Regions from separate parts of the Novosphingobium sp. BL-S-32 genome, predicted to be linked through region 1. Evidence: riboswitches for the same ligand, from Rfam matches in the RefSeq annotation. Region 1 holds a riboswitch; the other holds the start of a gene.
What was found. Region 1 has a riboswitch for S-adenosylmethionine ahead of AC1VVK_RS18970 (threonine aldolase family protein). Riboswitches for the same ligand answer to the same signal wherever they lie in the genome.
Positions count from the first base shown of each region.

Region 1 (4,131 bases):
TCGACCGGCATCAAGTCGGGCTACAACGTCTGGACCTACAAGGGCGAGCTGAGCTGGCAGCCGATCGACGATATCCGCATTCGCGCCAGCTACAACCACGCCATCCGCGCGCCTAACGTGGGCGAACTGTTCGCCTCGCAGTCGGTGGGCAACGTGGCGGCACAGGATCCTTGCTCGGGCGCCAGCCCCTCCGCGTCGCTGGAAGCCTGCGAGCTCACCGGCGTAACCGCCGCGCAGTACGGCAAGATCCCCACCTGCCCGGCCGACACCTGCTCCGCACTTGGCGGCGGCAATATCGACCTGAAGCCGGAGACGGCCGACACCTACACGCTGGGCTTCGTGCTGACGCCCAAGGCGCTGCGCCGCTTCTCGCTCTCGGTCGATTACTACACGATCAAGGTGAAGGACTACATCTCCTCGATCGCGCCTTCGCTGAGCATCAGCCAGTGCGCGACCACGGGCGATCCGTACTTCTGCGGCCTGTTCCACCGCGATCCGCGCTCGGGCGCGCTGTTCGGCACGAACGCGGGCTATGTCGTCTCGACCATGCTGAACACCGGCTACCTGAAGACCTCGGGCATCGACGTGAACGCGGACTACACGTTCAACATCGGCAATGCCGGTCAGGTGAATGTCAACATGCTGGGCACCTGGCTGGCCTCGCAGAAGTCCGAGCCGATCTCGGGCCTCGGTTCCTATGACTGCAAGGGCCTGTTCGGCTATACTTGCGGCCAGCCCAACCCGGAATGGCGCCATGTTGCGCGCATGACCTGGATGGCGCCGAGCGATACCACCGTCTCGCTGTCGTGGCGCTATATCGGCGGCACCAAGCTTTCGAGCCTGTCGGACAATCCGTTCCTGGCCGGCACGCCCAGCGTGGTGAACCGCAAGATCGATGCCTACAACTACTTCGATCTCTCGGTCTCGCAGGCCATCGACAAGCAGTTCACCCTGCGCGCAGGCGTGAACAACATGTTCGACAAGAATCCGCCGGCTATCGCTGCGGGCATCCTGTCGGCCTTCGGCAACGGCAATACCTATCCGGGCGTCTACGACGCGCTGGGCCGCACGATCTTCGTGGGCTTCACCGCCAACTTCTGATCCCGCACAGCGGCTCCCCGTCCCCACTCGGAGCCGCTGTGAAATCCAAGGCCCGTCCGGTCGCAAGACCGGGCGGGCCTTTTGCGTTTGGGTCAGGCTGCGGGAATGTGCTCGCCAGCGACTTCAGCCGTAATCTCGCGCAAATCGCGGCTCAGTTCCTCGACGCGGGCGAGATCGGTGTCCCACGCGAACATGAAACGGGCGCTGCCCCCGATGAAAGTATAGAACCGCCATCCGCGCCCGCGCAGACGCTCCAGCACTTCGGCCGGAGCCTCCAGGAACACCGAATTGGCCTGCACCGGGAACTTGAAGGAAAGCCCGGGCAAATCGCCGACCAGTTCGGCAAGCCGCCGCGCGCAGGCATTGCCGTGCTCGGCATTGCGCAGCCAGGCGCCGGTCTCGATCAAACCGATCCACGGCGCTGAGAGGAAGCGCATTTTCGACGCGAGCTGGCCGGATTGCTTGCAGCGATATTCGAAGTCCGCCGCCAGAGCGCGATCGAAGTAGATGATCGCCTCGCCCACGGCCATGCCGTTCTTGGTGCCGCCGAAGCAGAGCACGTCCACGCCCGCCTCCCACGTGATCGCGGCAGGGGTGCAGCCGAGCGCCGCGCAGGCATGGGCGAAGCGCGCGCCGTCCATGTGCAGCTTGAGGCCAAGCTCACGGCAGACCGCCGAGATCGCCTTGATCTCGTCGATGGAATAGACCTGCCCGGTCTCGGTCGGCTGGGTGATCGTCACCACGCGTGGCTTGGGGAAATGGATGTCGGAGCGGCTTGCCGCCAGCGCGCGGATCGCGGCCGGGGTCAGCTTGCCGTCGGCCGAGGGCGCGACCAGCAGTTTCGAACCGTTGGAGAAGAATTCCGGCGCGCCGCACTCGTCCGTCTCGACGTGGGCGGAGGAAGAGCAGATCACGCTGTGGTAGGACTGGCAGAGCGAGGCCAGCGCCAGCGAGTTCGCCGCCGTCCCGTTGAAGACAAAGAACACCTCGCCGTCGGCCTCGAACAGGCTGCGGAACGTGTTGGCGGCGCGCAAGGTCCACTCGTCGTCGCCATAGGCAACGGCCGACCCCTCGTTCGCGGCCAGCATCGCGGCAAGCGCCTCAGGACAGATGCCGGCGTAATTGTCGCTCGCGAACTGCTGAGGTTGGTCTGTCATTGATCGATTCCTTCATGCTTCGATAGACAAGCATCGGATCGACGTAACTGCGGCTGAAGGTCCCGTTTATTGCCGGTCCGGCCACATCCCTCCTTTCTGGAGGCACCACCTTGCTCGGGAGCAGGTTGGTGTCGAACGTCGGTCCGACTCTTGATGCTGTGGCGGCCAATAAACCCCGCAATACCGCAACGCAAGAGTGTTACGGCTCTGCGCACAAACATTACCGATTTCTGTTACATGCCATTGACGCGAAGTCCCTGACTTACCCGGCCTTTTCGCATGCTCCGAAGTGCCGAAGGCAGCTATTGCGGCCGCACAAAAAAGCCCCCGCCGGATTACGGCGAGGGCCAAAGAGAGATCGGCGGCGAGGGAATGCAGACCCGCCGATCGGGTGGGTACTCTAATCAGGTTACCTGGAAACCGGCCCAGAACGAGTCTTCGCGGTCGATCCAAATGGTGTTGAAACCGGTGGCGATGGCCGAACCTTCGATCGAGGGAATGATCGCCGGCTTGTCGCCCAGCGTGACTTCCTGTTCGACGCGGCCGATGAACCGGCTGCAGATGTAGCTCTCGTGCACAAAGCGCTCGCCCACCTTCAGGCGGCCGGTCGCGTGCAGGTGCGCGATGCGTGCCGAGGTGCCGGTGCCGCAAGGGCTACGGTCGATCGCCTTGTCGCCATAGAACACGGCGTTGCGGCCATCGGCGCCCTCGTGCTTGGGCTTGTCGGCCCAGAGGATGTGGCTGACGCCGCGGATCGTGGAATCGAGCGGGTGGACCGGCTCGTACTTCGCGCGCACGGCTTCGCGGATCCGGCCCGAAAGCTCGATGATGCGCGAGGCACCCAGATCGTCGAGGCCGGTGTAGTTCCCCTGCGGCTCGACGATGGCGTAGTAGTTGCCGCCATAGGACACGTCGATCGAGAGCGGACCGATGCCTTCCACGTCCACCTCGATGCCGCGCTCGGCGACATAGGCGGGGACATTGGTGATGCGTACCGAAGTGACCTTGGAGCCATTGGTCTCGTAGGCGATCTCGATCACGCCCGCCGGAACCTCAACACGCAGCTTGCCCGGCGTCGCCGGCTGGATCAGCCCGTGCTCAAGCCCGAACGTGACCATGCCGATGGTGCCGTGGCCGCACATGGGCAGGCAGCCGCTGGTCTCGATGAACAGGATGCCGATGTCGTTCGCCGGATCGCAAGGCGGATAGAGGAAGCCGCCTGACATCATGTCATGCCCGCGCGGCTCGAAGCAGAGCCCCGTGCGGATCCAGTCGAACCGCGACAGGAAGTCCTGCCGGCGCTCGGACATCGAGGCGCCCTTCAACAGCGGAGCCCCGCCCGCCACAAGGCGAACGGGGTTACCGGCTGTGTGGCCGTCGATGCAGAAGAAAGTGTGCCGCATCGACGCTCCCTTATGCTGCTGCCGCGACCGTCAGGTCGGGACGGGTGGCGGCGGCCTTCTCGACCATCGCGATCACTTCCGCGCGGCGCTCGCCCTCAAGGACGTAGCGCGGAGGCAGAACGCGCTCCGAACCGCGACCCATGACCTGCTCAGCCAGCTTGATCGACTGGACAAGGTCATGCTCGGCATCGAGGTGGAGGAGCGGCATGAACCAGCGGTAGATTTCCATCGCCTTGGCATGGTCGCCGCGCTCGAACGCCTTGACCAGCTCGACCGATTCCTTCGGGAACGCGTTGGTGAGGCCCGAAACCCAGCCCTGCGCGCCGAGGTAGAGACCTTCCAGAGCCACATCGTCGAGGCCCGCGAACAGCGTGTAGCGATCGCCGAACGTGTTGCGGAAATCGGTGAAGCGGCGGGTATCCGGCGCGGATTCCTTGACGGCGACGATATTCTTCACATCGGTCAGCGCG
Region 1 covers NZ_CM166477.1:493,824-497,954, reverse strand. The annotation lists gene AC1VVK_RS18975 (TonB-dependent receptor domain-containing protein) at 1-1,101, shown strand, start outside; gene AC1VVK_RS18970 (threonine aldolase family protein) at 1,194-2,258, opposite strand; SAM-I-IV-variant riboswitch at 2,314-2,420, opposite strand; gene AC1VVK_RS18965 (4-hydroxyproline epimerase) at 2,663-3,661, opposite strand; gene AC1VVK_RS18960 (dihydrodipicolinate synthase family protein) at 3,672-4,131, opposite strand, start outside.

Region 2 (4,131 bases), on a different replicon from region 1:
GGCGCAACGTGGAAGCGATTTGACCGGGGGATGGAAGTCTCGGGATACCACCACAATGTCCGTGGGGGGTTCCTCATGCTACGTCCGGGGCTATATGCTGCGGGAGAAGGCGAAGCCACTTTCCGCGATTTCAGATTCACTGCCCTGGATGACTGATGCATCTCCGCCCCTTGGCCGACTCACTGGCCCGCACGTTGGACCTCCACGCCGACCGCCTGCTCCCCGCCGGGCAGGCGCACGTTCCGGCCTGTAACCACGCCGGCAAGGGCTTTCGCCCGTGAGGCTTTCCAGCGAAACGCTCTCCCGCCTGTCCGACTCCGTCGCCCGGCCCGGCTATGACCGCAAGGCGCAGGCGGCCGGCATCGTCCATTTCGGCATGGGCGCTTTCCACCGCGCGCATCAGGCTTGGTACACCGACCGGGCGATGGCCGCGGGCGACCGCGACTGGGGCATCGTCGGCGTTTCGCTGCGCTCCGCCAATGTCGCGCGCCAGCTCAATCCGCAGGACGGGCTCTACACGCTCACCGAATGCTCGGCCGAGCGCAACCGGATGCGGGTGATCGGCTCGGTCCAGCGGGTGATCGTCGCCAGCGAGGATGCCGAAGCGGTGATCGCCGCCCTCGCCGCGCCGGAAACGCGGATCGTCACCTTCACCATCACGGAAAAGGGCTATTGCCGCGCCGCCGACGGATCGCTCGATCCCTTCCTGGCGCACCATGGCAGCATCTATGCCTTCCTCGAACAGGGGCTGCGCCGCCGCCGTGCGCAAGGCCTGCCCGGCCTGACCCTGCTTTCGTGCGACAATCTTGCCCTCAACGGCCGCCAGCTTGAGCGGCTGATGGGCGAATATCTCGCCCGCCACGATCCCGAACTCGGCGCATGGGTCGCGGCCGAGTGCACGTTCCCCTGCGCGATGATCGACCGCATCGTGCCTGCCACCACTGCCGCAGACCGCAAGATGGTGGCGACGCTCGCCCGCCTCGACGATGACGGCGCGGTGATGACGGAGCCCTTCACGCAGTGGGTGATCGAGGACAAGTTCGCCGGCCCCCGCCCCGCGTGGGAGAAAGTGGGCGCCGAACTGGTATCCGACGTCGCGCCTTACGAGGCGGCCAAGCTGCGCATGCTCAACGGCGCGCACTCGGCGCTGGCCTATCTCGGGCTCGAACACGGGCACGCCTTCGTCCATCAGGCGGTGGGCAACCCGGCGATCCGGCCGCTGATCGAGCAGATCATGCATGTCGAAGCCCAGCCGACGATCAAGGCCGCCCCGGCGCAGGACCTTCAGGCCTATGCCGACGCCCTGCTCGCGCGTTTCGCCAATCCGGCGCTGCAACACCGGCTGATCCAGATCGCCATGGACGGCAGCCAGAAGATCCCGCAGCGCTGGCTGGAAACGCTTGCAGCCAATCAGGCGAAAGGCAAGCAGTGCCCGGCGATCCTGACCGCGCTGGCCGCCTGGCTGCGCCACGTGCGCGGCGACAATTCCGCCAAGTGGGGCCCGGTGGACGATCCCATGGCCGTGCGCCTTGCCGACATCTGGCGCGAACAGGGCGTCAGCGGCACCCCGCGCGCACTGTTCGGCGAAGGCGGCCTGTTCGCGAAGACATGGACCGCCGGCGAGACCGATTTCAAGGCCCTGGCCGAGCGCCTCGCACGGGCGAACGCCTGAGCATCGCTAGGCCAGAACAGCCTGACCTTCGGCCGCCAGACCGGCGACAAGGTCGAAGGGCGTGGTCTGGTAGATCTCGTTGATCCAGTTCGCGAACAGCAGGTGCGCGTGGCTGCGCCAGCGATTCTTCGGCTCCCGCGTGGGATCATCGGCCGGAAAATAGCCTGCGGGAAGCTGGGCCGAACCGTCGCGGTGATACTCACCCGCAAGCGTGTCGCTGTCATATTCCAGATGATTGAACATGTGCAGCGCGCCATGGGCCCGATCGTCGACGAGACCGGCCCCGGTTTCCGCGCTGTCGGCCAGAACTTGCAGGTCCTGCACCTCTGCCAGGGTCGATGAGCATATCTCCGTCCAGCGCGACACGGGAATGTCGAACGTGTCCGAAAAGCCGCGAAGATAGGGCGAAGTGGGCGCGAGATTGCGGTGCTCGAACACGCCGAAGGCCTTGCGCGGCAGATTGTGCTTCGGCACCCCGTGGAAATGGAAAAGCGCGGCCTGGGCGGCCCAGCAGATCGTGAAGCAGCGATGGACGTGCGTCTGCGTCCAGTCGAAGATCGCGCGCAGCTCGGGCCAATAGGCCACCTCTTCGAACGGCATGCGCTCGACCGGCGCGCCGGTGATGATGAAGCCGTCGAACCGCTCGGTCCGCACCTCGCTCCATGGCCGGTAGAAGGCTGCCATGTGATCGGCCGAAGTGTTGCGGGAAACGTGATCGGTGATCCGCACCAGCGTCAATTCGATCTGAAGCGGCGTTGCCCCCAGCAGCCGGGCCAATTGGGTTTCCGTGCTGATCTTGTCCGGCATGAGGTTGAGCAACCCGATCCGCAAGGGCCGGATATCCTGACGCACCGCGTCGGTCTCTCCCATGACGCGCACGCCCTCTGCCTCCAGGACATGGCGAGCGGGGAGTTGATCGGGTATCTTAATCGGCACGGCGCGTCTCTTCCGCTTACGGGATCGACGCTTTGTGGCTTGCTCCGCTTGGTTGCCGGCTGGGCCACATCCTCCTTGCGGAGTGCCACCTTGCCCGGATCGGCAGGTTGGCGTTGGGCGTCGCCCCAACTCTTGATGCTGGGATTCTCCTACGTTGCCGTGCCGCGTTTCGCAACGGGCAGTTTGTCATGTGAGGCAGAATCCGCGCCTGCGCGAGGGTGAGAGCATGGTGTCGCTTTACCCGTCCGCCCTGCTCACCCCGAACCACCACCCACCCCGCTCATCCTGAGCCTGTCGAAGGATGTCGCGCCACGCCTCCGGGGCTTCGACAAGCTCAGCCTGAGCGGGTCCGAAGGGTTTGGTGAGGGAGATCGGATGGAGCGTCCGGGCGTTCGGATCCCCGCTCCGATCATCCTGAACCATCACCCGTTCGCTCCCCCGAACCATCACCCAACCCCGCTCATCCTGAGCCTGTCGAAGGATGTCGCACCACGCCTCAGGGGGCTTCGACAAGCTCAGCCTGAGCGGGTCTGAAAGGTTGGTGCAAGGAATCAGAGGAGCGTGGGAAAGTTCATGTCCCGCGCCAATCAGGCCGCAGCGTCTTTCAGCTTGCCGTCCTCACCCAGCGCATAGTTCGGCAGCCCGTCGAGCGCATGCCGCAGGGCCTCGCCCCAACTGTCCGAAATCGACTGGTAATAAGGATCGCCCGCCTCGATCCGGCGCTCGTGCAGCGGGGCGAACTTGTCGTTCTCCAGCACCAGCAGGTCCAACGGCATGCCGACCGAGAGATTGGCCTTCACCGTCGAATCGAACGAAACGCAGAGCAGCTTCACCGCCGCCTCGAACGTCATCGCGCGGTCGTAGCCGCGAATCAGGATCGGGCGGCCGTACTTGGTCTCGCCGATCTGGAAGAACGGCGTATCGAAGCTGGCTTCGATGAAGTTGCCTTCGGGGTAGATCAGGAACAGGCGCGGCTCCATCCCCTTGATCTGGCCCGCCACGATGATCGAGGCGCTGAACGTGCCCGAGGCCGCGTTCTGGCCGTTGTCGGCCGCGCGTTCGGTGATGATGTCCTGAAGCAGGTTGCCGACGATCGTGGCCACCTGGAACATGGTCGGCGCTTCCAGCAGCGAATTGTGCCGTTCCGCCGGGGCCTTGTTGCGTTCCTCAAGCTGGCTGACCACCGCCTGCGTGGTGGCAAGATTACCCGCCGTCATCAGGGTGATGATGCGTTCGCCGGGGATGTTCCAGCGGTACATCTTCCGGAAGGTCGAAATATTGTCGACCCCGGAATTGGTGCGGGTATCGCTCATCAGCACGAGCCCGCGGTCCAGCATCATGCCCACGCAATAAGTCACGCTACGCCCCGATCACGTTCCGTTCCCCGCGTCCTGTCCTGTTCGGGGGAACGCGGCCCTCAGCCGCGCTGTTGTTGCTGCCCTCCGGCCGAGGACTGCTGTTGTTGCTGCTGACCTAGCACTTTCTCGCCCACCGACAAACGCACTTCGAGGCGGCTATCCCCA
Region 2 covers NZ_CM166476.1:1,551,364-1,555,494, forward strand. The annotation lists gene AC1VVK_RS07105 (family 43 glycosylhydrolase) at 1-156, shown strand, start outside; gene AC1VVK_RS07110 (hypothetical protein) at 156-281, shown strand; gene AC1VVK_RS07115 (mannitol dehydrogenase family protein) at 278-1,672, shown strand; gene AC1VVK_RS07120 (homoserine O-succinyltransferase) at 1,679-2,608, opposite strand; SAM-I-IV-variant riboswitch at 2,647-2,752, opposite strand; gene AC1VVK_RS07125 (proteasome-type protease) at 3,196-3,966, opposite strand; gene AC1VVK_RS07130 (transglutaminase family protein) at 4,026-4,131, opposite strand, start outside.
Region 2: linked by a shared signal. The riboswitch ahead of AC1VVK_RS07120 (homoserine O-succinyltransferase) and the one ahead of AC1VVK_RS18970 (threonine aldolase family protein) in region 1 are both predicted to bind S-adenosylmethionine.